3 regions of the Arthrobacter sp. NPDC056727 genome follow, and region 1 is predicted to be linked to each of the others. Evidence: predicted binding sites of a transcription regulator. Region 1 holds the regulator's gene; each other region holds the start of a gene.
What was found. The regulator HspR, encoded in region 1, represses chaperone genes until heat shock. The targets are predictions, from matches to a motif close to AAGTTGAGTCNNNNNGACTCAACTT.
Positions count from the first base shown of each region.

Region 2: a site for HspR is predicted at 3,596-3,620, ahead of ACFRAH_RS00020 (ATP-dependent Clp protease ATP-binding subunit). Genes of this name have one in related genera too.
Region 3: a site for HspR is predicted at 7,095-7,119, ahead of clpB (ATP-dependent chaperone ClpB). Genes of this name have one in related genera too.

Region 1 covers NZ_JBHTZA010000030.1:37,462-47,167, forward strand. Annotated here, with positions in the region: partial or broken gene ACFRAH_RS21605 (DUF222 domain-containing protein) at 1-1,012, opposite strand, end outside; gene ACFRAH_RS21610 (PEP/pyruvate-binding domain-containing protein) at 1,234-3,933, opposite strand; gene ACFRAH_RS21615 (heat shock protein transcriptional repressor HspR) at 4,056-4,478, opposite strand; gene ACFRAH_RS21620 (DnaJ C-terminal domain-containing protein) at 4,494-5,471, opposite strand; gene ACFRAH_RS21625 (nucleotide exchange factor GrpE) at 5,555-6,202, opposite strand; gene dnaK (molecular chaperone DnaK) at 6,205-8,082, opposite strand; gene ACFRAH_RS21635 (hypothetical protein) at 8,319-8,741, opposite strand; gene ACFRAH_RS21640 (TetR/AcrR family transcriptional regulator) at 8,865-9,587, opposite strand.
Region 2 covers NZ_JBHTZA010000001.1:92-9,797, reverse strand. Annotated here, with positions in the region: gene ACFRAH_RS00040 (hypothetical protein) at 1-186, shown strand, start outside; gene ACFRAH_RS00035 (helix-turn-helix domain-containing protein) at 323-457, opposite strand; partial or broken gene ACFRAH_RS00030 (pyruvate dehydrogenase) at 574-1,751, shown strand; gene ACFRAH_RS00025 (low temperature requirement protein A) at 2,017-3,267, shown strand; gene ACFRAH_RS00020 (ATP-dependent Clp protease ATP-binding subunit) at 3,636-6,218, shown strand; gene ACFRAH_RS00015 (glycoside hydrolase family 15 protein) at 6,409-8,340, opposite strand; gene ACFRAH_RS00010 (SDR family oxidoreductase) at 8,740-9,399, opposite strand; partial or broken gene ACFRAH_RS00005 (aldehyde dehydrogenase family protein) at 9,618-9,706, opposite strand, start outside.
Region 3 covers NZ_JBHTZA010000023.1:30,100-39,805, forward strand. Annotated here, with positions in the region: gene purM (phosphoribosylformylglycinamidine cyclo-ligase) at 1-502, shown strand, start outside; gene ACFRAH_RS19300 (VOC family protein) at 622-930, opposite strand; gene ACFRAH_RS19305 (VOC family protein) at 912-1,412, opposite strand; gene ACFRAH_RS19310 (TIGR03086 family metal-binding protein) at 1,459-2,442, opposite strand; gene ACFRAH_RS19315 (ArsR/SmtB family transcription factor) at 2,439-2,786, opposite strand; gene ACFRAH_RS19320 (DUF3073 domain-containing protein) at 3,061-3,294, opposite strand; gene ACFRAH_RS19325 (septum formation family protein) at 3,620-4,375, shown strand; gene clpB (ATP-dependent chaperone ClpB) at 4,409-7,066, opposite strand; gene ACFRAH_RS19335 (hypothetical protein) at 7,413-7,619, shown strand; gene ACFRAH_RS19340 (S1 family peptidase) at 7,695-8,492, opposite strand; gene ACFRAH_RS19345 (metallophosphoesterase) at 8,718-9,706, shown strand, end outside.

The sequences.
Region 1 (9,706 bases):
AGGACCTGGGCCGACGGGGACGGCACATCACCAGCCAGCGGATCTCCAGCGAGGTCGGAGCCGGTTGTCACATCATCCGCTGTTGCACTGCCTGGCGGCAGGGATGCTGCTGGTCGGGAGTTTGCGTGTCCGGAGCCGACCGGGGACCGTCTGTTCCGTCTATTGTGTCGGCCCCGTCGCTTGGTGTGAGCAGCCGGGTGGAAAAGACATCGGTCCTGAGTTGGCTGAGGGTTCGTTTTTCGTGAGGCCCCTGGAGGGCACGCGCCCCGGCAGTGGTGCGGTTCCAGATCCCGGCGGCCTGGTCCGCGGGCAGGTACGCCGAGATCCAGGCCATGCCGTCCCGGTCCGGCTGGAATTCCAGCCGCCGGTCCTTCACGCTCTTGGAGTGCCGCTTTTCGATGCTGTCCTGGTGGTGCCGTTCGCGCCAGTACCGGGCCCTGGCGCGGAACCTCGCCGGTGCCAGTTCCCCGGCCGGGCAACCACGCGCCGCGTTGGGAGCAGCCGGATCCAGGAAATGCGCCTCGAAAGCGGCTACGGCTTCCGGTGACAGCCCGTCGGTCTCATCGCACATGATCCGGGCGTGCTGCCACGAAATGCGGCCCAGCTGCAGGGCGGCAAGTGTTATGGGCCGTTCCGTGGCCAGCATGCTCGATTCAACCAGCAACCGTTCGGCAGCGCCTTCGCTGATGGTCAGCGCGCCGGCAACCTCCGCCCTCACGGACATCCGCCGGATGGTCGCATCCTGCGGGCCTGCAGCCGGCGCCGCCATAGCCGCGTCCGCCGTGACCTATCCGGTGGCAAGCTGCACCTTCACAGCCGCAAGCCGGGCCTCCAACCCGGCCACGCCGGTCAGACCGTCCAGGAAGGCAGTCGCCTGCTCCCCAAGAGGGTCAACAGGATCCGGCAGCGAATCCGCACCCGGGTCAGCGGCCCCGCGCAGCTTGGCAGCCATCGCCAAGGCAGAGGCACCAATAGCCTCCAACGCCTCCGCAGCAGCCGTGCCGTTATCCATGCGAAGAGCTTGCCACTGGCCTGTGGGAAAAACGACGCTGCAAAAGGTCTATGTGGACAACCAGGTCTTTGTGGCAAACCCCACCCGAGGTTGGAAAGAGGCCGCGCAGGAGCTTGGAAACGCACCGCCGTGGGACAGCCCCGCTGCCGGGCAGCCCCCCCGTAGGACCGCTAACGCCGGCGCACCAATCAGCCGCAGCTGCTGTCGATGGCCCGCGCATCCTACGGGGCACCGGAACTGTCGAGCGTAACGGTTCCGGCGTCGCCGTCGACCTTGACCTGCTGCCCGCTGGACACGCGCTGGGTGGCAACACCCGTTCCAAGAACGGCGGGGATGCCGTACTCCCGGGCGACGATCGAGCTGTGGCTCAGCGGGCCGCCAACATCCGTGACGACGCCGGACGCCATCGCAAACAGCGGTGTCCACGCCGGGGTTGTCATGCGTGCCACCAGCACCTCGCCGGGCTGCATGCTCGCGAAGTCGTCAGGCCCGTGCAGTACCCGGGCCGGCGCGCTCACCTGCCCGGAACTCGCGCCGACGCCGGTGATGACATCCCCGGCGTGCTGGAGCGTACGCGCCGGCATCATGCTGCCGAATGCCCGCTCCATCCACCGGCTCTCGGGCAGCAGCTGCGGGGCGGCCGCTTTCCGCTGACCCCGCCACAGCATTCTGCGCTCCTCAACGGCCTCCGCCCGCGCCGGCCGTTCCGCGCCTGTGATCGCTGCGCCGGGCGCGGCCAGGCCAAAGTCGATGGCTTTGCGGAGTTCCTCGAGCCGGAGCCAGAAAATGTCGGCCGGCGCGGCGATGACGCCCGAGGCCGTGAGCCGATCTCCCAGTTCGAGCAGCATCCGGCGCATCAGCGGCCAGGCCAGTCCGACGTCGGCCAGTGCGTCCTCACGGACGGGCGCCGCTTTCTGTGCCCACCGCAGCAGCCTGCGGAAGACTGCCCGACGACGGGGACCCAGCCTGGCGCTGATCAGCCGGGCCTGCTCCTCCCGCCGGTCGGCAGAGAGCTGCTGGCGCTGGTGCGGGTCCTTGCCCTGGCCCCGCACGAAGTACCTCAGGGTCTCCAGCAGCGCGGAGGGATCGTCGGCCGGCACGGGGTTGACGAAGTCGAGGTTGTAGACGGCGTGCCCGTAACGGTCCAGGTGCCGCTGAAGGCGTGAACGCCATTCCTCCCACAGTTCCCGGTCCAAGGCCCCGTCCGCGCCCGCGGGCGGCGTGCCGCTGCGGAGGGCTTCGGCGATGCCGGTCCCCGGTCCTTCCGTGACGGCGGCTGCAAGCTGTGGCCGCTCACGCGTCCAGACGGCAAGGTCGTAGAGGGATTTCTCGGCCCGGATGGGCTCGCTGTCGTAGCCGAGGAGGAGGACCTCCGCGGACGGGTCGCCGGGCCGCCGGACGAGCTTGTCGTAGTAGGCCCGCAACATGATCTCGCTGGTTGCGGCGATGGGGATGATGGACTGCACGGCCGTGTAGTAGGAAGCGCCGGCGTCCAGCAGCGCGGAAATGCCCTCCAGCAGTTCGGGGGCCGGACGGTCCGATGGCGGTTTGGCCGCCCAGAACTTCACGATCCCGCGGTACTTCGGGTGCGAGTGGTCGCGCCAGCCCTTGATTCCCATGTTGGCCTTGCCCTTGGCCAGTGCCCGCATTGCCGTCAGCGACTGCCCCATGACCCGCCGCATTCCGGCATTGCTGTAGTAGTAGTACGCGTAGCCGTTGACGGTGGGCAGGGAGACGTCCCCGGGGCGCACCACGTTCTTGCCGAACGCCTCGCCCAGAAGGGCGTTCAGGGACCTCACCACGGCGCCGTCGATGAGGTCCGCGAACAGCGGTGACAACGGGTCCGGCAGCTGCTCAACGATGCTGGCACGGAAGTACATCCCGTTCGGGTACGGCAGCGGCCACTCCGTCGGGGCGTCAGCCGAGGGCGCGGGCAGCGCGGTGATGGGACGTGCCTGGAGGATGAAGAATTCCCCGGCCGCCTGCGCCCACTCGATGTCCTGGGGCACGCCGAAATGCCTGGCGATGGCAGTTCCGTGCCGGGCCAGCGAGGCTGCCGCATCGTCGTCGAGCACCGGTGCCCGCCGTTTCTCCTCGGGCACCGGCTGTTCAGCGGTGCCGGTCCCGCTGTGCACCGTCATCACGTTCTTGTCCGCCGTCCGGCGCTGCGCCACCTTGCCCGTAGCGGAATCCACCACAACGTCGTCGGTGGTGACGGCGCCGCTGACCACGGATTCACCCAGTCCCCAGGCGGCGCTGATCACCGCCTGGTCGCGGCGGCCGGTGGCGGGATTGGCGGTGAACAGCACGCCGGCGGCATCGGCGTCGACCATCTCCTGAATCACGACGGCGAGGCGCACCGTGGACGGATCAAAGCCATTCCGTGAACGGTAGGCCATGGCGCGGGCATTCCACAGGGAGGCCCAGCAGTCGACGACGGCGGCGGTGACGGCTTCTGGCCCGGCGACGTTCAGATACGTATCCTGCTGGCCGGCGAAGCTGGCGGAGGCGAGGTCTTCCGCGGTGGCCGAGGAGCGCACGGCCACCCGTGCCGCGTCGCTGGACTGCGTGCCGGCCTCTTCGCCGGTTGCGGCCATATGCTGGCCCAACCGCAGGTAGGCTGCGCGGAGTTCGCCCCCGATCTCGCCGGGCATCGTACTCTCGGCGAAAAGGGCCCGGATCTGCCGCTCGGCGGTCTCGTAGTCGTCGTTAGAAGCGCCGGCGGGAAGGGCGGCGAGCTCGAGGATGCGGCCGGCGATGCCGTTGGCGTTGACGAAGTCCTGGTAGGCCGCAGTGGTGAGCACGAATCCCGGCGGCACCGGGAAACCCGCCCGGGCAAGCTCGCCGAGGTTGGCGCCCTTTCCGCCAGCTTCGTCCAGATCGCTGCGTCCCAGCTGGTCAAAGTCCTTGATGTAGGTCATGACCCTGCGTCCCTTCTGCCGGGGAGCCGGGACCGCGGCATTGCGGCTGGTGACCCCGTTCCGGCGCTGCACCTATTTTTGGCACAGCGCCGGGTTCTGGCAATGGGGACGGCCAGGCAGGTTTAGCCGTCGCCCCGGGGCCGCCACACCACGACGGCCTGCGAACGCGGCCGGGGCCGCTGCCCGCGCGCCAGGCTCACCACGTCGCCGGCGGTGCCGGCGGCGAAGATCCGGGATTCCAGCGGCTCACGACGGCGGGCCAGTTCGTCTGTCAGTTCGCGCACCCGGTGCTGCAGGGCGGCCACCTGGTTTTCCAGTTCAAGGATGCGTTTGATGCCCTCGAGCGAAACACCCTCGTGGGACAGCCGCTGCACCTCGCGGAGCCGGTTCACGTCCCGCTGGGAGTACCTGCGGGACTTGCCCGGCGCGCGGCTGGGCGAGACGATGCCCAGGCGATCGTACTGGCGGAGGGTCTGCGGGTGCATGTCGGCGAGCTCGGCGGCCACCGAGATGACGAAGATCGGCTGATCGAAATTAATGTCCACGGCCCGCACCCGTCGCTAAAGCCGGGCCTTGGCTGCCAGGCCCTGGCGGACGTCCGCGCCGGTGGTGGCTGCTGCGAATGCTTTCACGGCCTCCTCGGCTTCCTTGCTCAGGTTCTGCGGTACGGCGACGTCGATGGTCACCAGCAGGTCCCCGGTCGCCTTCGACGTCTTCACGCCGCGGCCCTTCACCCTGAGCGTGCGCCCCGACGGAGTGCCGGCGGGAACGCGCACGCGGACGTGTTCGCCGTCGATTGTGGGAACCTCGATGTCGGCGCCCAAAGCAGCTTCCGGGAAGCTGACGGGCACGTGGATCCGGAGGTTGTCGCCGTCGCGCGTGTAAAAGTCGTGGGGCTTGACGTTGACGGTGACCAGGAGATCGCCGTTGCCCGCCGGGCCGTACTGGCCCTTGCCGCGGACGCGCACCTTCTGGCCGTCCTTGATGCCTGCGGGCACCCGGACGTCGATGACCTCGCCGTCAGGTTCGCGCAGCCCGATGGTGGTGCCGCGGATGGACCCGGCGAAGGAAATGCTGGTGCTCGCCGTCCGGTCGGCGCCCTTCTGCGGTGCGCGCTGGTAACCGGCCGGCCCCCCGCCGAAACCGCCGCCGAACAGGTCGGCGAACTCGGGCGGAACTCCCCCGGCGGTGCTGAACCCGCCGGAGTGGCGGCCGCCGCCACCGGTGAACAGGCCGCCGAAGAGATCCTCAAAGCCGCCGTTCGCCGTGCTGCCGGCACCGTGCGGGGCAAACCGCGCGCCGCCGCCCATGGCCCGGATGGCGTCATACTGCTGCCGCTCGTCCGGATCGGACAACACGGAGTAAGCCTCGGAGATGTCCTTGAACTTCTTCTCCGCAGCAGCATCCCCGGAGTTCGTATCAGGGTGGTACTGCCGCGCGAGCTTCCGGTAAGCCTTCTTAATGTCAGCGTCGGAAGCGTCCTTGGCAACACCAAGGATCTTATAGAAGTCCTTGTCCACCCAGTCCTGGCTAGCCAATGGCGTTTCCTTTCAAAAGTTAAGGGTCGGTGGTTGAGCTTGTCGAAACCTGGGTTTCGACAAGCTCAACCACCGGAGTAATGCTAGGCAGGTACTGCCACGATGACCTGTGCCGCGCGGAGGACCCGTTCACCTGACTTGTAGCCGGAGCGGAGCACCTGGCTGACAGTGTCAACCTCGATGTCTTCGCCGGGCTGCTGGATGAGGGCCTCGTGGATGGTCGGATCGAACTCCACGCCGGTCTCATCGATGCGGGTCAGGCCGTACGTCTTCAGCGCGTTCTCCAGCTTGGTGGCGATCGCGGCGAACGGGCCGTCCGCGAGGTCACCGTGCTGGCGGGCGGCGTCGACGTCGTCCAGCACCGGCAGGAGGGAGTTCAGGACGCCGATGACGGCCATCTCCCCTGCCACGGCGCGGTCACGTTCAACGCGCTTGCGGTAGTTGACGTACTCGGCCTGCAGGCGGAGCAGGTCGTTCTTCAGCTCCGCCGCCGCGGCGGCTTCGGTGCCCTGAGCCACGGAGTCCTCCGCGGGGACCTCGACCTGGTTGAGGATCTCCTCAGCCTGGGCGAGGGCATCACCGTCGGAATCCGCCGCAGCGGAGCCCTCCGGGTGCCGGGCCTCCCCGGTCACCGGGTCCACCTTGCGGTGGTCCCGGATGACCGGCTCGTCACGCTTGCCGCCCTGGTCGCGGGAAGAGTTGTGCTCTTCTTCGTTACCGTGATGCGGCATGCTTACTTCTTCTCTTCTTCGTCGACGATCTCGGCGTCGACGATGTCTTCATCGCTGGAAGCAGAACCCGTCCTGTCGCCAGCCTGGGCACCTTCAGCACCCGCAGCGCCGGTGGCGCCGTCCGGGGAACCGGCCTGGGCGTAGATGGCTTCGCCGAGCTTGGTCTGGGAAGCCTGCAGCTTCTCAAACGCGGTCTTGACGGCGGCATCGTCGGTGCCTTCGAGAGCCTTCTTGAGGTCGTCGACGTCGGTCTGGACCTCGGTCTTGACCTCTTCCGGCAGCTTGTCGGCGTTGTCGGCGATCAGCTTGTCCACGGAGTAGGCGAGCTGCTCGGCGGTGTTCCGGGTGTCGGTGGCCTCGCGGCGCGCCTTGTCCTCGGCTGCGTGCTCCTCGGCGTCCTTGACCATGCGGTCGATGTCTTCCTTGGAGAGCGCGGTGCCGCCGGTGATGGTCATGGACTGTTCCTTGCCGGTGCCCTTGTCCTTCGCCGAAACGTGCACGATGCCGTTGGCGTCGATGTCGAAGGTAACCTCGACCTGCGGGACGCCGCGCGGGGCCGGTGCGATGCCGGTCAGTTCGAACGTGCCCAGCGGCTTGTTGTCGCGGGTGAACTCACGCTCGCCCTGGAAGACCTGGATGGCGACGGACGGCTGGTTGTCGTCTGCCGTGGTGAAGGTCTCGGACCGTTTGGTGGGGATGGCCGTGTTGCGCTCGATCAGGTGCGTCATGACGCCGCCCTTGGTTTCGATGCCCAGCGACAGCGGGGTGACGTCGATCAGCAGGACGTCCTTGCGCTCACCCTTCAGCACGCCTGCCTGCAGGGCTGCGCCAACGGCCACAACCTCGTCCGGGTTGACGCCCTTGTTGGGCTCCTTGCCGCCGGCCAGTTCCTTCACGAGATCGGAGACGGCGGGCATACGGGTGGAGCCGCCGACGAGGACGATGTGGTCGATGTCGGAAAGCTTGATGCCGGCTTCCTTGATGACGTCGTGGAACGGCTTCTTGGTGCGCTCGAGCAGGTCCTTGGTCAGGTCCTGGAACTTGGCGCGGGTCAGCTGCTCGTCCAGGTGGACCGGGCCGTCCGGGGTGACGGAGAGGTACTGCAGCGAGACGTTGGTGCTGCTGGAGGAGGAGAGTTCCTTCTTGGCCTGCTCGGCTGCTTCGCGGAGGCGCTGCAGGGCGATCTTGTCCTTGGACAGGTCGATGCCCTTGACCTTGAGCTGGTTCAGCAGGTACTCAACGACGCGGTTGTCCCAGTCGTCGCCGCCGAGGCGGTTGTCACCGGCGGTGGCGCGGACCTGGATGGTGGAGAAGTCGTCTTCGTCCTTGCCGACTTCCAGCAGGGAGACGTCGAACGTGCCGCCGCCGAGGTCGAAGACCAGGATGAGTTCGTCTTCCTTGCCCTTGTCCAGGCCGTAGGCCAGGGCTGCCGCGGTGGGCTCGTTGACGATGCGGAGGACGTTCAGGCCGGCGATCTCGCCGGCTTCCTTCGTGGCCTGGCGCTCGGCGTCGTTGAAGTAGGCGGGAACGGTGATCACGGCGTCGGTGACCTTTTCGCCGAGGTAGGACTCGGCGTCGTTCTTCAGCTTCATGAGGACACGGGCGGAGATTTCCTGGGCCGTGTACTTCTTGTCGTCGATGGCCACGGACCAGTCGGTGCCCATGTGGCGCTTGACGGAAGCGATGGTGCGGTCGATGTTGTTGACGGCCTGGCGCTTGGCGATTTCGCCGACCAGGACCTCGCCGGACTTGGAGAACGCAACGACCGACGGCGTGGTGCGGCCACCCTCGGCGTTGGCAATAACGGTGGGCTCGCCACCTTCGAGAACAGAGACGACGGAGTTGGTGGTTCCGAGGTCGATACCTACTGCACGTGACATGTGTTGCTTCCTTCTTTCCTTGGAAACTTGGGGTCGCCCACTTCCTTGAGCGGTCTGCACTCAACTTTACTCAGCACGGAATTTAAGTCAATCCAAAGTTGAGTCAGATGCACTCAAGTTTGGCGCCGCGCAGTGGCAGGACTAAGGAAAACCCCCGGTTTTCCGCGGAAAATCGGCAGGGAACCGGGGGCTGTTCGACGGCGGCAGCCGGATTTCGCCCAGCGTGAACCGCCGCTTTACCCTCCCGAGGACCGGCCGCCGTCATCATTCCGCGGCGCGTTGACCTGGCCGTCGGCCAGGTCATCCTTCAGGTCTTCGGCGACACCGCCCTCCGGGGCCGTCCCGGCGGCACCATAGTCACCCTCGGGGTACTCGCCCTCTTCATCTCCGGGCAGCTCCTGGCCGACGGTTCCGGCCCGGCCGTAGTCGCCTTCCGGATATTCGCCTTCCTCGACCTCGCCGGCCGGCTCCACCGTCCCCGCAGCGCCGTAATCCCCCGCCGGGTAATCGCCCTGCGGCTCGCCGGCAGGCTCACTTCCGGCGACGCCGGCGTCGCCGTAATCGCCCTCCACGTACTGGCCGCTGTCCCCCTCGAGTGCCGGATACCTGGAGCTGTTGTGGGTCTTGCCCTCGGCGCCGGACTCACTGTTTTCGGTCATCGGTTGATCACTCCTTCGAAAGGACTGGCGCGCCTGGTCCGGGCGCAGTCGCAGTCTACTCAGCCTGCGCGGGCAGCAACAGGGCCGGGGCGGCCGCATCCTGCAACAGCGGATCCATGCGGGCTACAGTCCCGCGAGATCGGCCAGCGCGGCTATGTGGTGCTCGAACAGTTCATCGGGCGCGGAAAAGGTGCCGGCTCCGTACTGCCCGAACACTTCAAAACTGACCGCTCCGAAAAGCGACGTCCACACGAGGGCGCCGCGGGCCAGCAGGACGTCCGGAACTGCCGCATTCAGCTCACGCCGGATGGCCTCAAGGTCCGCCGCCAGCCCCGGGGGCACGGCCACGGTCCCGCGCGCGGCCAGCCGGCCGGCCCGGTGCGCGCCGTCCAGGATCTGCACCAGGCCGTTGACCACCCTCGTTCCGGGTGCGGTGGTACGTTCCGCCGGCGCCCGATAACCCGGCACGGGGCTGCCGAACAGCAGTCCGTAGCGCGCAGGCTCGGCGAGGGCCCAGGCGCGGACAGCCCGGGCCAGCGCGGCGAAGCGTCCTTCGGAATCTTCCTCCGGGACGGTCCCGACGGCGGCATCCAGAGCGTCCCCGAGGTCGTTGTAAGCGTCCACGAGCAGGAGGGTCAGCAGTTCGTCGCGGCTCCCGACATACCGGTAGACGGCAGAAGACACCACGCCCAGGTCGCGGGCAACGGCCCGCAGCGAGAGGGCGGCAGCCCCGTGCTCAGCCAGGTGCTTCCGGCCCAGTTCCACAATGTCGGCGATGGTTTGCGCCCGCGCCCGCTCGCGGGGGGTTCGCAACTGCGCCCTGGCGGTCTGGGAGGTGGCTGGCATGAGCCCAGCATGGCACGGATCAGAGCAGTGTCAACAATTGAGAGCAGTGCTCTTGACTTTGACCGCAGGCAGCAGCATTCTTGCTTCGAGAGCAGTGCTCTCAACTAGTCCTCCGGAAC
Region 2 (9,706 bases), on a different contig from region 1:
TTGGCGCTCACCCTGCAACATCCCGTGGCTGTTTGGGATTTTGTGGAAGTGGCCTGGATGACGACATCAGCGGCGCTCATGGGTGGAGCGTTGGGCTCGGGATTCGAGTCAAAGGACGACATTCTTCGGGCGGCGTACGGCCAACGGGAACGTCATCGTCGCCAGTCGGCCGCGGAGGGCGAATAATCCGGGGTGTTTCGCTACCGGAAGCAGCCTGAATGCCCCTGCGCGTGGCTCTCGCTCTAGGTTGGCGCGTGAGTAGCCGTTTGCTTGCAGTTGTTTCGAAGCCAACCACGGCCCAAGGCGTCCGCGCCGGGGCTGCCTACTTGGGGATTGTGATCCCCAGTCTGGCCATGCGGCGGTAGATGGTCGCCCTGCTGATGCCCAGTTCTGCTGCCGCCCCGCTGACTGTAGCCCCGTGCTTGGAGAGACAGCGGACGATCTCGTCACGTTCCACCGCCTCGATCCGGCTCAGGTGCAGGCTACTCCCCCCGCCCAGAAGGTAGGCAGGCAGATGGCTGACGTCGATGGTCTCTGTCTGGACAGCGGCGGCGTTGATGACGGTGAAAAGCTCGGCTCAAGCGCCCGAAACGCGCATTGGGCCCGTCCCTCCAAATCCCGGATGCCCTGCCATGGGGCTACGGCGACAGAATCTCCACCCAAGCCGCATTAGGACGGTTCCTGTCCGACCTGAAAAGGGCAGCGCCGGAAGTGGCCCACCGTCTCGTCACCTGCAGCCCCGACGTTGCCTCCTCCACGAACCTCGGCGGCTGGATCAACAAAACCGGCGTCTGGTCTGTCGGCGAACGCCATGACTGGTTCGCGGACGACCAGGAACGGGTCCTCCGCTGGATTGAGAACTCCCACGGCCAACACATCGAACTCGGCATCGCCGAAACCAACCTCGTGGGCCTCGTCTCCGAGCTCGGAACGACCTGGAGCCGCTGGGGCCGGCCGCTGATTCCTCTCGCCACCATCTACGACCCGTTCGTGGCCCGCGCCCTCGAACCGTGGTCCTTTGGCATGTACGCCGGGGGCCAGGCCATCCTGATCGGGACTCCGTCAGGGGTGACCCTGGCATCGGAGGGCGGCGCGCACCAGTCCCTCACCACTCCGTCCATCGGATTGGAACAACCCGAGTGCACAGCCTGGGAGCCAGCCTTCGCCCAGGATCTGGAATGGTGCATGCTCGAGGCAATGAGCCGGATCGGCATTCCCGGAGGACGCTCAGCCTACTTCCGGCTCACCACCCGTCCACTGGACCAGGCTCAGGCTGCCATCCCGACGGACCCGCTGCTGCTGGAGCGGCGCCGCAGGCACGCGGTGGCCGGTGGGTACAGGCTGAGCCGGACAGCGTCACTCTGGTCGGCGTCGGGGCGATCATGCCCGAAGTCATCGCCTCGGCCGCACGGCTGAAGGCACTTGGCATCGTGGCCGGGGTCGTCTGCCTCACCAGCCGTGACTTGGTCTTTGAATCCCTCCAGCGCCGCAACTCACTGAACCAAGGAATCCCGGCGATTGGATTCGACATCATAGACGGCCTCTTTCCACGACACGCACCGGCGCCCCTCGTCACGGTCCAGGACGGACACCCCCACACTTTGTCCTTCCTGGCCGGAGCCCGTGGCGACCGCACAGTCTCCCTGGGAGTAAAGGATTTCGGGCAGTCCTCTGATCTGCACGACGCATACCGGATCCACGGCATCGACGAAGCATCCATCGTCACCGCGGCGCTGAACCTGGTGCGCTAGCATCGACCGTCAACGGTACGGGGGCGGGAGACATTCGTCTGTCGGGTCAGGAAAGAGGGGCCACGTCACTGGCTAATCAAGCCTAGGGTGCGAGGGCTCGGGCCCGGTATTCCAGCGGCCAAGCCCTCGAGTCAGCGGATCGGCCGCTCAAGGGGCGCTACTGATGCAGACGCTGGCCCGCGTTAACCGCAGGTTCCGTGCGAAGGAGGACGGGCTGATGGCGAGAATCGCCGCGTCAAGGCCATAGTCCCTGCCGAGTTCCCCCTTGACTTCCCTGCTGACCGTCGTCAGTCTTTTCGACAACAGGAGGGGGCGGCCGTCCGCTCCTGAAGGCCAGTGGAGGATACAGATGATCCGTGCCAGGTCGCTGATGCGTTCCACGACTTCCGGAAAGGACGTTTCGCGCCTCGAGCTGTTTTTCGATCTGGTCTTTGTTTTCGCCCTATCGCAACTGTCCCATCATGTGCTGGAGCATCCCTCGTGGGTGGGGGCCGGGGAGACGTTTGTGCTTCTCCTTGGTGTTTATAAGGTGTGGGTGTACACGACCTGGGCGGCGACGCTGCTGGACACTTCGCGGCTTCAGGTCCAGTGGATGCTGCTGATCGTCATGCTTGTCTCACTGTTCATGAACGCCTCAATCAGCTCAGCGTTTGGCGCCTTCGGCTGGCTCTTTGCTGCAAGCTATCTGCTGGTCCAGCTTGGCCGAGGTGCGTGGATGCTTACTGTCGGACTTCACCGGACAACCCACAACCATTTCGTGCGCACGCTGATCTGGGGGTGTATGAGCGCGCCGTTTTGGGTTGCCGGCGCCTTCCTCGGCCCGGGGCCGCGTTTGGTGCTCTGGGGTGTCGCCGCCGCGATCGATCTGGGCGGCCATATGCTGGCGCACCGGCTGCCGGGCCAGCAAACCCAAGGCAGCCAGGTCCCGGTCCCGGGAGAGAGGATCTTTGAGCGCTTCGCATTGTTCTACCTGATCGCACTCGGCGAGACGATCATTTCAAGCGGCCTGGCCATAGCGGGCAACCTGGAGGACCCGTTGATACTTTTGACCGGGACCGTCAGTTTGGCCGGCAGCGTCGCGATCTGGTGGTGCTACTTCCACGGCCTCGAGCGCGAGGTTCTGGAGAAGCTTGATTCTGTCGACGATCACTTCCGGCCCGGGATTTTAGCGGGCAACACCTTGCTCGTGTTGCTGGCGGGCCTGATCCTGGTGGCGGTGGGTGATCAGCTCGTGATCAGCGATCCGGCCGCCCGCCCTGAGCTGGCCACCGTACTGTTTCTGTATGGTGGGCCGGCTCTTTTCCTTGCCGGTCGGGGCTTTTTTATTCGACGGGTGCTCGGCCACCGCCAACCGTCTGATCTCGTCGGCATCGGAGCCTTGGCGGGCCTGGCAGGCTTGAGCTTTCTCCTCCCGGCCTTCGTTGCCGCTATGGGGGCCGTTCTTCCCCTCATAGGCGTAGCAGTTTCCGACGCCGGGAACCGACGCCGCCGCCGAACGCAAGTGGGAGCCCACTGACGGCCTATTCGATGCCAGGGAACGTATCCTGGGCCGGCATTGACAGCCTAAGAGGGCATTTTGCCTGTCCCGTCCCGCGTTGCACCGTTACATCTTTCGCAGCCCGGGTCCCGTTGCACGGAGACGGCCCAGTAGGCATGTTCTAGTCCGAACAACCCGCCGAGGGTGCCCGTCAGGAGGGCTGCCGTTCCCCTCCGGGACGATGACAAGAAGTGATACCGCTCGGGCTTGCGCCGTCGGCGCGAGCTGCGTCCAGGCACCGGGTGCCCCGATTTTCCCGGTCCGCACCCTGCCCGCTTCTGCCCCCGGGAATAAATCCGTTTTCCCAACGTTGAGTCAACTACACTCAACTCTCTTACGGAGGTTTCATGGCTGCATTTTTTGGACCGGCCGAGTCCGGCCACGGCTCGTTCGACGAATTCCTTGCCCGTTACCTGCAGGGCCAACGCGCGGCCGGCCCCGGGCACCCGATGGACATCACCCGGCTACTGAGCCGGCGCACCCATGACGTGCTCGCGCGTGCCGCACAGTTCGCCGCGCAGCACGGTCACATCCATGTGGACGCGCTGCACATCCTGCGTGTCATGGTCGAGGGGGAACCCGCCGCCGACTATATCCGCCACGCAGGCGCGGAACCTGCTGCCATCGCCACGGCGGCCGAGGAGTGTCTCCCGGGGCAGGCAATCGCCAGGGCGGAAACGACGCCGGCCCTCACGCCGTCGGCCCAGCGAGCCCTGCTCGACGCCTACCAGGTTGCCCGGGCATTCGGCTCGACCTACATCGATCCCGAACACGTGTTCTTCGCGCTCGTCGTCAACCAGGAGGCCCCGGCCGGGCAGGTGCTCGCAGCGGCCGGGGTGACGCCGGAGTCCCTGCAGTCGGGTCCGCGCGAGCAGTCCGCTCGACGTGGAGCCACGCCGACCGGCGCGGAGCCGGGAGGGCCGCAGGCAGTTGCCGCCGGATCTGACACCCCGACCTTGGACACATACGGCAGCGACCTCACGGCACGTTCCCGCGAAGGCGGCCTGGACCCGGTGATCGGCCGGGGTGACGAGATCGAGCAGACCATCGAGATCCTGGCCCGGCGCACCAAGAACAACCCTGTCCTGGTCGGGGAAGCCGGTGTGGGCAAGACCGCGATCATCGAAGGGCTGGCCCAGGCGATCATCGCAGGCGCCGTGCCCGAACAGCTCCGCGGCAAGCGCGTCATTGCCCTGGATCTGCCGGCCATGTTGGCCGGGACGCGGTACCGCGGGGACTTCGAGGAGCGCCTGACCAAGGCGTTGGACGAGGTCGGTTCACACGCCGGGGAAATCATCCTGTTCATCGACGAACTTCACACGGTCGTCGGAGCCGGCGGCGCAGGGGAAGGCGGCATGGACGCAGGAAACATCCTGAAGCCGCGCCTGGCCCGTGGTGAACTTCATCTCGTCGGCGCCACCACCCTGAGCGAATACCGCACGGTGGAGAAGGACGCGGCACTGGAACGCCGCTTCCAGCCCGTACAGGTCGGCGAGCCGAGCATCGAGGACGCCGTACAGATCCTCGACGGCCTGCGCGGACGGTACGAGGAACACCACGGCGTCCGCTTCACCGACGAGGCGATCCGCGCCGCCGTCGAACTCTCCGCACGCTACGTGAGGGACCGCTTCCTGCCCGACAAGGCCATCGACCTCATCGACCAGGCGGGTGCGCGGCTGAGCCTCAAACTCGGCTCCCAGACCGATGCGACCGTCCTTCGCGAGCAGCTCGCAACCTTGGAAAAGTCCAAGGACGATGCCGTCGCCGCGGAACGCTATGAAGAGGCCTCGCGGCTGCGGGATGAGATCGAAGCAGTGAATGGGAAGCTTTCCGGTGCGATTTCCCGCGCACCTGAGGCGTCCGACGTTGCCGAGGCGGTCGTCGGCGAAGCGGAGATTGCAGGGATCATCTCCCGGTCCACCGGAATCCCGGCCAGCCGTCTCACGGAAGACGACCGGGAACGTCTGGCCAGGCTCGAGGAGGAACTGCATCAGCGGATCGTCGGGCAGGACGACGCCGTGACGCTGATCGCGAAGGCGGTCCGGCGCAGCCGCACCGGCATGGGGGACGCGGACAGGCCTGTCGGCAGCTTCCTGTTCCTCGGCCCAACGGGTGTGGGGAAGACCGAACTCGCCAAGGCCCTGGCCGGGTCGTTGTTCGGGGATGAGAATGCAATGGTGCGCTTCGACATGAGCGAGTTCGGCGAACGGCACACCGTAAGCCGGCTGGTCGGAGCCCCTCCGGGCTATGTCGGCTACGGCGAAGCCGGGCAGTTGACCGAACGCGTCCGTCGTAACCCGTACTCCGTAGTGTTGCTCGACGAAGTGGAGAAGGCCCACCCGGATGTGTTCAACCTGCTGCTCCAGGTGCTCGACGACGGGCGGCTGACCGACGGACAGGGCCGCATGGTGGACTTCCGCAACACCGTGATCATCATGACCTCCAACCTCGGCTCGGAGTTCCTGGCCAGCAAGGGCGGCGCGATGGGCTTTGTCTCCAAGGCGGACGAGGGCAACGGCTTCGGCTCAGAGAAGGCGCTGCGGGACCGGGTGCTGGGCCGGCTGCGCGAGACGATGCGGCCGGAGTTCCTCAACCGGATCGACGAGATCGTCCTTTTCCGCAAGCTGGACCAGGCGCAGCTGCGCCGGATCGTTCGGCTGATGCTGAACCAGACGGAAGCCCGCCTGCAGGGCCAGGGCATCACTCTCGAGGTCAGCGAAATGGCTGTCGACTGGATCGCCGAACGCGGCTACGAGCCCGAATACGGAGCCCGGCCGATGCGCCGCGTGATCCAGCGCGAGCTGGACGACCGGATCGCGGATCTATTCGTGGCGTCGGACCTTCAGTCCGGCGGCCAGGTGGCCGTCTCGGTCCACGGGCAGTCACTCCTCGTCGAGGCCCGTCATGAGGCAATGCCGCTGGCGGCGTAAGCCGCCTCCGGATCCGCCAGCAGGCGGATCCGGTACACGGCCGGGTACACACGCCCACCCTGTGTGCCCGGCCGAAGTTGTCTGCACCATGCCGTAAGGCCGTGCCGTATCACCAAACCGCGTCCACAGAGCGGCAGAGGGTCAAGGACACTGACACCGGAGCTCGCTGGCTATGACCGGGCGGAGCCATTTACGTGTTGCGGTGAGCCGGGGAGAATTGCTTCGCACGGTCGGTTTCTTCCGCGCGAATGAGGTGCATGAGCGCGTTAATGACGGCCAAGTGGGTGAACGCCTGTGGAAAGTTGCCGAGGTGACGGCCATTCACGGGATCCAACTCCTCGGCGTAGAGCCCGAGTGGGCTCGCGTGGGACAGCAGGCGCTCGCACAGTGCTTTGGCGCGAGCCACTTCTCCGATCTCAACGAGGGCGGAGACGAGCCAAAACGAGCACATGGTGAAGGTCCCCTCAGCACCGGTGAGTCCGTCGTCGGTCTGCTCGGGGCGGTAGCGCAGGACGAGTCCGTTCTGGGTGAGTTCATCGGCGATGGCCAAGACCGTGGCACGCACGCGTGGATCATTGGCGGGCAGGAACCGGACGAGCGGGACAAGGAGCAGCGAGGCATCGAGGTTCGTGGTGCCGTAGGACTGGACGAACACTCCGCGATCGTCGAGGCCGTTACGGCAAATATCATCGCGAATCTCCTCCGCGAGTGAGTCCCATTTCCGGGCGTAATCGGCCTCGCCGTGCAGCCGCGCCAACCGCGCGCCGCGGTCCAGCGCCACCCAGCACATGAGTTTGGAGGACGTGAAGTGCTGCGGTTCGCCACGGACCTCCCAGATGCCGTGATCGGTGTCACGCCAGTGCGAGGCGGCCTGCTCGACCTGGCGGAGCAGGACGGGCCATAGCGGCTCGGGGAGCTGGTCACGGGACTTGGTGTGAAGGTAAACGGAATCCAGCATCGTGCCCCAGACGTCGAGCTGCCGCTGGTGGACCGCCGCGTTGCCGATGCGGACGGGGCGCGCCCCGTCGTAGCCGCCGAGTCCCTCAACCATGGACTCGGGCAGGTCCCTTTCGCCGCCGACGCCGTACATGAGCTGCAGGTCGTCCTCGGCGGCAACGTCGCGGATAAAGGAGAAGAAGTCATCGGCCTCCCGGTCCAGGCCGAGGGTATAGAGGGCCCACAGCGCGAAGGTGGAGTCTCGCACCCACGTGTACCGGTAGTCCCAGTTTCGCTCTCCCCCGGGCGTCTCGGGCAGCGACGTTGTGGGGGCGGCGATCAACGCTCCGGTCGATGCATAGGTGAGCCCTTTCAACGTCAGCGCGCTGCGTTGCAGCTCCTCCCGCCACGGGTGGTCCGGGAACTCCCCCACCGTGATCCACTGCCGCCAGAACTCGGTGGTCTGCCACTGCTTCTGGGTGGCTTCCTCCCATGTCCTCGGTGGAGGCAGTGATGTCCAGGAGAGCGCGATGAACGCCTCCTCGCCTTCGGTCATCCGGCTGCGAATGATCGCGATGGCGTCCTCGATGCCCAGCCGTCGGTCGGTGGTCAGACGAAGCACCGGATCCCCCTCATCGCCGCTGACGGTCACCGCCTCTCCGTATCCGGGACTGGAGAACTCCCACCGTGCCCGGCGCCGGCCGTAGTCGAAGACCGGCTCGCACAGCACGGAGAGCTCAACCGAACCGTTGACGCACCGGACGGTGCGCAGCAGGCAATGCTCGGCCTCGTAGTTCGTCGGCGGCCGGCGGTACCGGCCGGCCCTATCGTCGGTATGGTGCCACGGACCCATCACCAGGGCATCCCTCACGATCATCCAGCCCGTCCTGGTCTGCCAGGTGGTCTCCAGGATCAGGCTGCCGGGAAGATAGCGGCGCGCCGTGGGCTCGCGGACGCCGTGCGGAGCCACCTTGAAACCGCCTGCCGCCCGGTCAAGCATGGTGGAAAACGCACTCGGTGAATCGTGACGCGGCAGGCACATCCACTCCACCTGCCCGCTCGGGGCGATAAGGCAGTTGGCCTCACAGTCGGACAGGAACGCGTAGTCTGCGATCGGAGGGAACGGGCTCATGCCCGGCGCGGGCAGCTTCCCGCCCGCAGCCCCGGATCCGCCGCCGATCTTCATTCGACCAGTATGGCTCCACGACGCTACAGATGACACTCCCCACCGCTCCACACCCTTGAGATGCTCTTCCTGTTCCCGCTGCCGTGTATGCAGCCCCAGCCCCGACCAGGACGAACAGCGCACAGTTGATCAGGAACGCGGACAGCCCAAACGACGCCAGATGACCCCGGCGGTGCCAACCGGGAGGTCGGATAAGTCAGCGGGGGCGCTCCCTGGAAAGTAAGCCGCGGCCAGCCGACACCAGTCCCCTATCGACATGTAGACACGCCCTGACCAGCTAGGGGTAACGGACGGACCCCCGCAGGGTTGCCGAGTTCGGAGGAACGGTGGCGGTAGTAACCGCACGTCTCATCGTCGTGCCCTCCGGTCGGGGCGGGACCCCGCAACGGCCCGGACGGGCTAGGCCACCGCCTCCAGGGCTGCAGCGATGGGCTGGCTGCCGTCGCGGAACCCGATAGTCCGGCCGATTGCGGCGGGCAGCTCCAGGACGGCCGCAGCGACGAGGGCGACGTTGGCGCGGGCGGTTTCGGCAGCCTGCCAGGGCTCGTTGACGTCGATGTCTATCAGGCCGCTGCCCGGCTTGTCCGTGAGCGCCCCGGGGCCGAGGATGGTCCAGTCCAGGCTGGTGCCGCGCAGGTAGGACTCAGCGGCGGCCTTGGCCTCCGCGTAGGGGAAGAAGGGGTCGTCCGGGGGCACTCCGTGGTCCGGTCCGGCTCCAAGATAGGAGACCATGACGTAGCGGCCGACGCCGGACTGGGCAGCAGCATCCATCGAGCGGACCGCGGCGTCACGGTCCACAGCGTAGGTCCTCGCGGGGTTCCCGCCGCCGGCACCGGCCGACCATACGACGGCGTCGTGACCGGAGAGCGCCCCGGCGATTTCCGCCGTCGTCGCATTCTCCACGTCCAGGACGACGGGGGTGGCGCCAGTTGCCTCGACGTCGGATGCGTGTGCGGGGTTCCGGAAGATGGCAGTGACCTCCTGCCCGTCCGCAGCCAGGACCTTGGAAAGTTCCCTAGCCACTTTGCCGTGGCCGCCGATGATTGCGATTCGGGTCATGGACCCATACTGTCCCCCGCCCCGGCATCCCGACACCCTTTGCGCTATCCGGTTCGGGAGTGTTGCCGGCGGCTTGGCGTCCACAGTGACCGCGCAACCGGGTTATGTGCATTGACGACGACGTCGTCGATACAGTTGTCGCCCAACTACCGAGGGTGCTCCGCGCCCAGTGCACACAGGTCAGAGTTGTCGTTTGGGGTGTGAGCCGGCCGCCGCGGTTAGCCTGCGTAGGGGTCGGCGATGCCGATGTACTGGGTGTAGAGGTATTCCTCGATGCCTTCGAGGCCGCCTTCACGGCCCAGGCCTG
Region 3 (9,706 bases), on a different contig from region 1:
CCTGGACCGGCAGGTCTCCGAACTGGGCCGCACGCTGGGCGAGGAACTCCTGGAACCCACCCGCGTCTACGCCGCCGACTGCCTGGACCTGGCCCGCGCCTTCCCCGTCACCGGCGGGAGGGCCGTGCACGGCTTCAGCCACGTCACCGGCGGCGGCCTGGCCGCCAACCTGGCGCGCGTGCTGCCGCAGGGCCTCGTGGCCACCGTTGACCGCTCCACCTGGGAGCTGCCCGCCATCTTCAAGCTCGTCTCCGAGCTGGGCCGCGTGCCGCTGCCCGACCTGGAGCGTACGCTGAACCTCGGCGTCGGCATGGTGGCCGTGGTCTCCGCCGAAGCCGCAGACGCCGCCGTGGCCCGCCTGAACGAGCGCGGCCTGCCGTCCTGGATCATGGGATCCGTCAGCGACGATTCCGACGCCGTGGTGAAAACCGGCCCGGACTACGTGCAGGGCGCCAAGGGCGTGGACGGCGGCGCAGTCCAGCTGGTCAACGCGTACGCCTAGCCAATACGCAGAAGGCTCCCCACCATCCGGTGGGGAGCCTTCTTCCTTTAAGGAGCTTGATGGGCCCACGCCGCCCGGGTTCCCTGGCCGAGCTTGCGAGACGAGGGTAGCGGTGGGGACTAGAGCTCCAGGACGCTGAAAACCCCGCCCTGCGGATCCTTGAGGGTGGCGATGCTGCCGCCGTCCTCGGCGAATTCCGGCTCCACCAGCACCTCGGCCCCCGCCGCCACGGCGGACAGCACGGCTTCCTTGACGCTGGAGACGCCGAAGTACACCTGCCAGCCGCGGCTGCCGGTCTCGCCGCCGTCTTCATCTTCGTCCTCTTCGGAGGCAGGGGCGATGCCGGCCACCTCCGTGCCGTCCACCATCAGCGTGGTGTAGGTGCCGCCGTCGTCCTGCGGGTATTCGGTCACCTCGTGTCCGAACAGCTGCTGGAAAAATCCGACGGCGGCCTGCGGCTCGGGCGTGAGGAGCTCCGCCCAGGCGAACGCTCCGGGCTCGTTGTGCCGCCCGCTGCCCGGGTGCGTTCCGGCCTGCCAGATGCCTGTGGTACCGCCGCCCGGCGGGTCCACGAACACATGGTTCCGGTGTCCCCGATGTCCTCCGGCCCGAACTGGACGGTGCCGCCGGCGTGCTGCGCTTCCGCCGCGGCCTCCCGGGCGTCCACCGCGGCGAAGTAGACGTTCCAGTGCGCGGGCCGCGGCGCGCCCTGCTGCGGCTGCGGTGCCACGGTGGCTACGAGGTCGTCATCCAGGAACGCCTTCGCGTAGCTGCGTCCGTCCGGGGTGGGAAAGTCCTCGTAGCGCCACCCGAAGACGGCGGCGTAGAACGCCTTGGCCGCCGCCACGTCCGGTGTCTGGACATCCGCCCAGCAGAGCTCTCCAAGGCTGTACCCGCTGCGCTGGACCATGCGTCCGCACCCTTTCGTCGGCTGAATTCCCTCCAGCCTAATTCCTCTAGGCGCCGGCGTGTACAGCCCGTCCCGTGAACGCCACGAGCCGTTCCAGGCTGCCCGCCGTTTCAGCCACCTGCCGGGCCGGTGCGAAGCTGCCGCCCGCGCGCACCTGTTCGCTGATGGTCTGCTGGGCAAGCACCTCCACGTAGTCGGTCAGGGCATCGGCAACAGTGAGGTCTGTGCCGAGGGCCTTGCTGAAGTCCCAGGCGTGGACCAGGAACTCAAGGTTCAGGATGGAAGCCACCATGGTGGCCGGCAGTTCCGCAAAGCCCATGTCCACTGTCCCTTCCAAGCCGCGGCGGTAGAAAGCCTCCAGCACCGGCTGGGCGAGGTCGGCAATGCGCGCCTCGGGCGCCTTCGTCGCGTCGTCGGAGACCTGCACACCCAGCGCCTGGCCAATGCCGCTGATGGAGCCGGCCACGTGGTCCAGGAGCTGGCCGGCGTTGTAGTCGGCGCAGGGGGTCTGGGTTTCGAGGCCGGCCGGGGTGACGGAACGCAGCACCCGCTGCAGCACTGCCAGGGTGGTGTCCGCGGCGGTGAGCTCGTTGATCGGATCCGGGGCCGCCGCCCACGGGTCCGCGCCGGCGTCGCCTGCCGTGGCGGCTGCCACCAGCCGGTCGAGGTAGTGGTTCCATCCCTCGGCGTGGCCTGCTTCCTGCTGTTCGGCCAGGCCGGCATGGGTCAGGCGGACTGACGTCCCGCCGTCGACCGGCTCCAGCGTGAGGGTTACCACCGAATCGGACGCCGCCATGTCCTTGTTTTGCTCCCAGCCCCAGGTGAAGGCGAGGCGCCTGCCGGGTTCGATCTCCGTGAAGGAGCCGGTGGCGTGATGGCCGGGGGTGACCGTCCACCGGTATTCGCCGCCGGCCCGGAGGTCAACGCGCGCCGCGACGGTCTGCCACCGTCGGAGCCGCTCCGGCTGCGTGATGAGTGCGAACGTCTGGTCGAGATCCAGCGGAACAACGACGGTCTTGTCGAAAGTCATGATTTTTCCTTTGATGTGGGAAGTTCGGATCGGTTGAGTTCATTGGCGTCTGAGACCAGCAGGTCCAGTTCATTGGTCCAAAACTGGTCAAACAGACGGCGGAGTTCGCTCATGCCCCTCGGATCAGGCCGGTAATAGCGGTTCCGGCCCTCCTTGCGCGCCGAGACAAGCCCGGCCTGCTCGAGCAGGAGAAGGTGCTGCGAGATGGCGGATCTGCTCACGGTAAATTCACTGGCCAACTCCGTCACGGTCTTCTCACCGCCGGCCAGCAGCTGCAGCAGCCGCCGCCGGTTTGGCTCGGCTGCAACTTCGAGGGGATCTAGCACGACTAATACGTTAGTCATCACTAACGTATTCGGTCAAGCGCTTCCCGTGCCGGATCAGGAAAACAAAAAGGCCCGCTGGGCACGCCAAAGACTGGCGTGCCCAACGGGCCTTGATAACTATGGCGACACCGGACCGGCCCCTCTGCGCCGGGCCCCTGGCTAGGGCAGATGTCCGGCTCTCACCTGGTGACTGGACCAGGCAGGGGGCGGGCAACCCAAATGCGGGAATTGCCCGGGAGGTGTACGACGGCGGCGTTCAGCCTGTTGCCTTTCGGCAGGTCAGCGGGAACGACTAACCGATGCGACGGGTGTCTACCTCGTCGTCGTCTTCATCCACATCGTCCGCGTACTTATCCACGTAGGCTGAATAGTCCGGTTCCACCGGTTCATTCGCGAAATGGCTCGTGGCACGACTTCCCGGACCCGTGAGCTCGCGCTGTAGGGCCGAATAATCGGTGTTCGGGGAGTAGTACTTGATGTCCCGAGCCTGCTTGGTAGCTTTTGCCTTTTGACGGCCGCGCCCCATGGCGTGACCCCCTTTTGTACTTGGACCGGAGGTGGTCACCTTTGGCGATGGTGAGGCCCCGGAATGAATGGTCAATTTGTCGTACCCCTAGATTACATGCTTTCGGCGGCATCTGCTTGCCACGGCGGCCTTCTGAGGCCCCCGCGGCCCGCTTCTCCGCGGCAATTCGGGGCTCGCAGAAATTTTTTGTTCGATAGAGTCTCCTGAACGACTGAAATAAGCGGGCATGGAGATCCGGCTGTTGGCCGCCCGGGCCACACCGCGGAAACGCAGAATGCCGGATGCTCGCCGCCGAGCGAACGCCAGGAAGGGGTGCCGCCCCCATATGAATGACAACGATCCCAGTCACGGGGAACACGGGCCGGTCCGCGTGGTCGCCGTCCACCCGGAGCCGGCCACACCAGAACCCAACCCAGCAGGGCCCGCATCACCAGAACCCAACCCAGCAGGGCCCGCATCACCAGAGCCCACACCGGCAAGGACCGCAGCAGCAAGGATCAAAGGCCTCGCCGGTTCACTCCGCTCCCGGCTCAGGGAGCCCGAGGCCCGGCAGGCGCTGCTCAAGGTGGGCTTTCTCGCGGCCCTGCTGGTGGCGGGCGGCCTGCTCGTGTGGCTTCTGACCTCGCTCCTGGCCGCCGCCACGATGCAGTCCGCCAACCGGCCTGCCGCGGCGGCGGAGCCCACCCCCGGGGTGCCGGCCGCGCCGGCTGCATCACCGAGGCCCACCCTGCCCGTCGCGAGCGTCAGTCCGCTGGACTTCCGGGTGGGCGACTGCTTCAAGGACTTCGACCCCGAGGCGTCCAAGTCAACGGTCGTTGCGTGCACCACGGACCATTCCGCCCAGCTGGTGGCGGTCACCCACTACGCCGACGGTGACGCGTACCCGGGCCGTGACGCCATGAAGACCAGGGCCCGGGAAACATGCCAGACGGCGTCCCTGACGGAAAAGTCCAATGCCTACAACCTGAACTACCGCCTCGCCTATCCGAGCACGGCCAGCTGGTCCAGGGGCGACCGCCGCGTGGACTGCTACGTCACGGCGTCCGGGAACATCATCAAGGCAAGCCTGCTGCCCCGATGACGTTCCCGTCCCCCGCCTGCCAGTAAGCTCCTGCTAATCCCGGCGGCGGACGGTGAGTCCGCTGCCGGCGGGAGCACCGCCGTCGGGCCCCGACATAGCTTCCAGGCCTTCCACGGTAAGTTCCCCGAGATCTGCTGCCGTGTCCACCAGGACGGTGTCGCCGTCGGAGATTTCGCCGGCGAGGATGGCCTTGGCCAGCCGGTCGCCGATCTCGCGCTGCACGAGGCGGCGCAGCGGCCGGGCGCCGTACGCCGGGTCAAAGCCGGACATTGCCAGCCACGCGCGGGCACCTTCGGTGACCTCGAGCGAGAGCCGCCGGTCATGCAGGCGCTTGGCCAGCTCCCCCACCTGCAGCTCGACAATGCGGGCGAGCTCCTCGACTGACAGCGGATCGAACAGCACCACTTCGTCCAGCCGGTTCAGGAACTCCGGCTTGAAGCTGGCGTTCACCGTGGCCATCACCGCGTTGCGCTTGGCCTGTGCATCCAGGGTGGGGTCCACGAGGAACTGGCTGCCCAGGTTGGAGGTCAGCACCAGGATCACGTTGCGGAAGTCCACGGTGCGGCCCTGGCCGTCGGTGAGGCGGCCGTCGTCGAGCACCTGCAGCAGGATGTCGAACACCTCGGGGTGGGCCTTCTCCACCTCATCCAGCAGCACCACGGAGTATGGCCGGCGGCGGACGGCCTCGGTCAGCTGGCCGCCCTCCTCATAGCCGACGTATCCCGGAGGCGCACCGACGAGGCGCGCCACGGAATGCTTCTCGCTGTACTCGGACATGTCGATCCGCACCATGGCGCGTTCGTCGTCGAACAGGAAGTCCGCGAGCGCCTTGGCGAGCTCGGTTTTGCCGACGCCGGTGGGGCCGAGGAACAGGAACGAGCCGGTGGGACGGTTGGGGTCGCTGATGCCGGCACGGGCGCGGCGGACCGCGTCGGACACTGCGGTGACGGCCTTGGACTGGCCGATCAGCCGCCTGCCGAGCTCCTCCTCCATGTGCAGCAGCTTCTGGCTTTCGCCCTGCAGCATGCGGCCGGCCGGAATGCCGGTCCACGCCTCGATGACCTCGGCAATGTCGTTGGCGGTCACGTCCTCCGCCACCATCAGGGCGGCCTTGTCCGCGACGGCGGCCTCCGCCTCGGCGGCGTCGTTCAGTTCGCGCTCCAGCGCCGGGATTTCGCCGTACAGGACGCGGGACGCGGTTTCCAGGTCGCCCTCGCGCTGCGCCTTGTCCGCGGTGGACCGCAGCTCGTCCAGCTTGGCCTTCAGGTCGCCCACGCGGTTCAGGCCGGCCTTCTCCGCCTCCCAGCGGGCGTTCAGCCCGGCCAGCTGCTCCTTTTTGTCCGCCATGTCCGCGCGCAGCGCAGCCAGGCGCTCCACTGACGCGGCGTCCGTCTCGCCCTGCAGGGCGAGCTCCTCCATGGTGAGCCGGTCCACGGCACGGCGCAGCTGGTCGATCTCCTCCGGGGCGGAGTCGATCTCCATGCGGAGGCGGGAGGCGGCCTCGTCCACGAGGTCGATCGCCTTGTCCGGCAGCTGCCGGCCGGAAATGTAGCGGTTGGACAGTGTCGCGGCGGCCACCAGTGCGGAGTCGGCGATGGCCACCTTGTGGTGGGCCTCGTACCGCTCCTTGAGGCCGCGCAGGATGCCGATGGTGTCGTCCACGCTGGGCTCCCCCACGTACACCTGCTGGAACCGGCGCTCCAGGGCGGGGTCCTTCTCGATGTTCTCGCGGTATTCGTCCAGGGTGGTGGCGCCGATCAGCCGCAGCTCGCCGCGGGCCAGCATCGGCTTGAGCATGTTGCCGGCGTCCATGGCGCTCTCGCCGCTGGCCCCGGCGCCCACCACGGTATGCAGCTCATCGATGAACGTGACAATCCTGCCGTCGGAGTTCTTGATCTCCTCAAGCACGGCCTTGAGCCGCTCCTCAAACTCGCCGCGGTATTTGGCACCGGCCACCATGGAGGCCAGGTCCAGGGCGATCAGGGTCTTGCCGCGCAGGCTCTCCGGCACGTCGCCGGCCACCATCCGCTGGGCCAGGCCCTCCACGACGGCGGTCTTGCCGACGCCCGGCTCGCCGATCAGCACAGGATTGTTCTTGGTCCGGCGGCTGAGCACCTGCACCACGCGGCGGATTTCGCTGTCCCGGCCGATGACCGGATCAAGCTTCCCAGAACGCGCCACGGCGGTCAGGTCGGTGCCGAACTTCTCCAGGGCCTGGAAGGTGTTCTCGGGATCGGGCGAGTTGACCTTGCGGTCGCCCCGGACACCCGGGAGTGCCGCAGCCAGAGCCTCGTGGGACGCCCCGGCGTCGCGCAGCAGCCTGCCCACGCCGTCGCTTCCGGCCGAGAGCCCCAGCAGCAGGTGCTCGGTGGAGACAAAGGAGTCGCCCAGCTTGTCAGCTTCGCTCTGGGCATTCTGGATCGCCTGCAGCGACGGCCGGGACAGCTGGGCCTGCTGGACCGAGCTTCCGGACGTGGCGGGAAGGGCCTTGATGGCGGTACTGGCCTGCACGCTGACAGCGTCCGGATCGGCTCCGGTGGCGCGAAGGAGCGCGACGGCGACACCCTCCCGCTGATCCATCAGCGCCTTGAGCAGGTGGGCGGGTTCCACCTGCGGGTTCCCTGCCGTGGAGGCGTTCATGGCAGCCGCCGAAAGAGCCTCCTGGCTCTTGGTGGTGAATTTGACGTCCAAAGAGAGCTCCTTTCGAAGAAGATTAACTAAGTTGAGTCTACTACGCTCAACTCTGCTTTTTCAGGTCCTCACGGCCAAGTTTTCCCACAGCGAAATACCCCTCTTGCGGACGGGCGAATTTTCCGTGAACGGTGGCCCTTGAACTGTATCGCCGCTGGCCGAATCCCCCTAGGATCGACGTGTCCAGTGACCACTACCCCAGAGACAGGACCGGCAATGAAGAAGTTCGTCGTGCTTTACAACGCACCGCAGTCGGCACAATCCCAGATGGCGGAAAGTACCCCCGAGGCCGCGCAGGAAGGCATGAAGGCGTGGATGGAGTGGGCATCCCGGGCAGGCAGCGGCATTGTGGACATGGGCCAGCCCCTGGGCGCCGGCAAGGAGGATCAGCCAGTCGGGCACCTCGGACACGACTACCAGCGTGGGCGGATACGGCATCCTGCAGGCCGAGGACATGGACGGCGCCCTGGCCCTGCTCGAGGGGCACCCCCACCTCATGATGCCCGGCGCGAGCATCCAGGTGTACGAGACCCTAGACCTGCCGGGAATGTAGAAGGCCTGCCCAGTGACAGGCCTTCGGGGAATGTGACCGGCCGGCCGGCTGCAGGGCCGGCCGCACCCCCCGCCTCTAGGAGCCCTGAACCCCCGAGACGCTGGTGATCCAGGCGAGGTTCCGCGCCACGGAGGCGTGGTCGTTGTAATAGGCCGTGAAATTGGCGGGGTTCCGGGCCGGCAGGATGTCGGACGAGGACAGGACGCCGGCCAGTTTTCCGTTCACGATCAGCGGCCCACCCGAGTCGCCGCTGAGGGTGTGGCCGCTCTGCGACCGGGTCCGGACGGACGGGCCGCCGTAGTTGTCCAGCCCCTGCCAGATCACCGAGACGGCCGCCGACTTGAGGTAGTAGGACATGGAACCGGACCCCTCGGACTGGTCGCCCCAGCCATATACGCTCGCCGCCGTTCCGGTGGCGGGAAAGGCATTGGACAGGCCAACGTAGGCACCGTAATACGGCGTGGACAGCTTCAGCAGCAGGACATCCCCGGCCGGCGCGGGGTAGCGGCCGGCAACCGAACGGACGGCACCCCCGGTTCCGAGGTAGCTGGTGCCCAGCCGGACCGACCTCAGGCTCGTGGCGTTGCAGTGCTTGGCCGTGATGACCCAGCTCGCCGCGATCTGGCTGCCCGTGCACCCAACGTTGGTGCCGGCGGAATCGAAGGAAACTTGCGCCACAAAGGGTGCGGCTGAAACCGTAGAAGTGGCGCCGCCGGCGATGTCCCGGCTGAAGGTGCCGTCACCCACGGGGGCTGGCTTTTCCTGGTGGTGCACTTCCCGGGCCGCGGCGGCCTGGGCCGCCGGTCCGCTCAGCATGGGGGCCAGCAGCGCTGCACTGGCCGCGGCTGTGACAAGGATTTTCGCGGTCTTCAACGGAAGGCTCCTAAGCGTCAGGTGCGAGAGGTCCGACTGCGAGCGTACGCGTCAGTGACAATTTTTGTCATATTCATTACGGATATGGTCACCGCGTTGCCATTCACCGGTGTCTTGCGGCGTCTGGTCCGGGCGGCCTTGCCGGCACTACCCTGAGGGCCTAGCAGTATTTACTGTTCCCCAGCCTGCAGCGGCACCAGGCTCAGTTCCGTGATGTGAGGGATCATGACTGCACTGTCGAAACACGGCGGAGGGTCCCGCCTTGCTCCGGCCACCTCCCTGGTGCTGGCGGTGCTGCTCACCGCATGCCAGCCCGGCCCGCCCGTGCCCCCGCCGTCGTCGGAGTCCCCTGCTTCGCCGTCGACCTCCGCAGCCGTGCCCTCCGGCCCCGCAGGGTCCGCCCCGGCCGCCCCGACAACAGCGCCAGCCGCTCCAACAGCGCCAGCCGCCGTCCACTTCACGGCCCAGGGCGACATCGGCCTAGGCACCGGAGCAAGGGAGGTCCTGGACACGATCAGCAGCCTCCGCCCTGAGCTCAGCCTGGCCCTCGGTGACTTCTCCTATGAGGCAGGGCGCGAGCACGAGTTCTGCGACATGGTAACCGGCAAGCTGGGCGGGGACTTTCCCTATCAGGTTGTCACGGGGAACCACGAGAGCGACGGCCACGACGGCGACATCGCCAACATCGTCGGCTGCCTGCCCAACAGGCTGCCAGGGCTCCAGGGCGAGTACGGAATCCAGTGGTACGCGGACTACCCGGAGCGGGCACCGCTCGTCCGCTTCATCATGGTGTCCCCCGGCATCAGGTTCCACGACGGAAACACGCTGGACTACTCCAGGGGCAGCGAGCGCTGGCGGTGGACGGCGGCCGCCCTTGACGGGGCGAGGTCCAGGAAGATCCCGTGGACCGTCGTCGGGATGCACACCCCGTGCCTCAGCGTGGGCAAGTATGAATGCCAGGCCGGCCGCGACTTCACCAACCTGCTCATCGACAAGAAAGCGGACCTGGTGCTGACGGGTCACGACCACAACTATCAGCGGACCCATCAGCTGGGCCGCGGCCAGGGTTGCCCGGCGCTGGTGCCGGACACGTTCTCCGGAGGCTGCCTCACCGACTCGGACAGCGCCATGGTCAAGGGTTCCGGAACCGTCTTCGCCACGGTGGGGACCGGCGGCGTGGGACTGTATGAGGTCAACGACCAGGATCCCGAGGC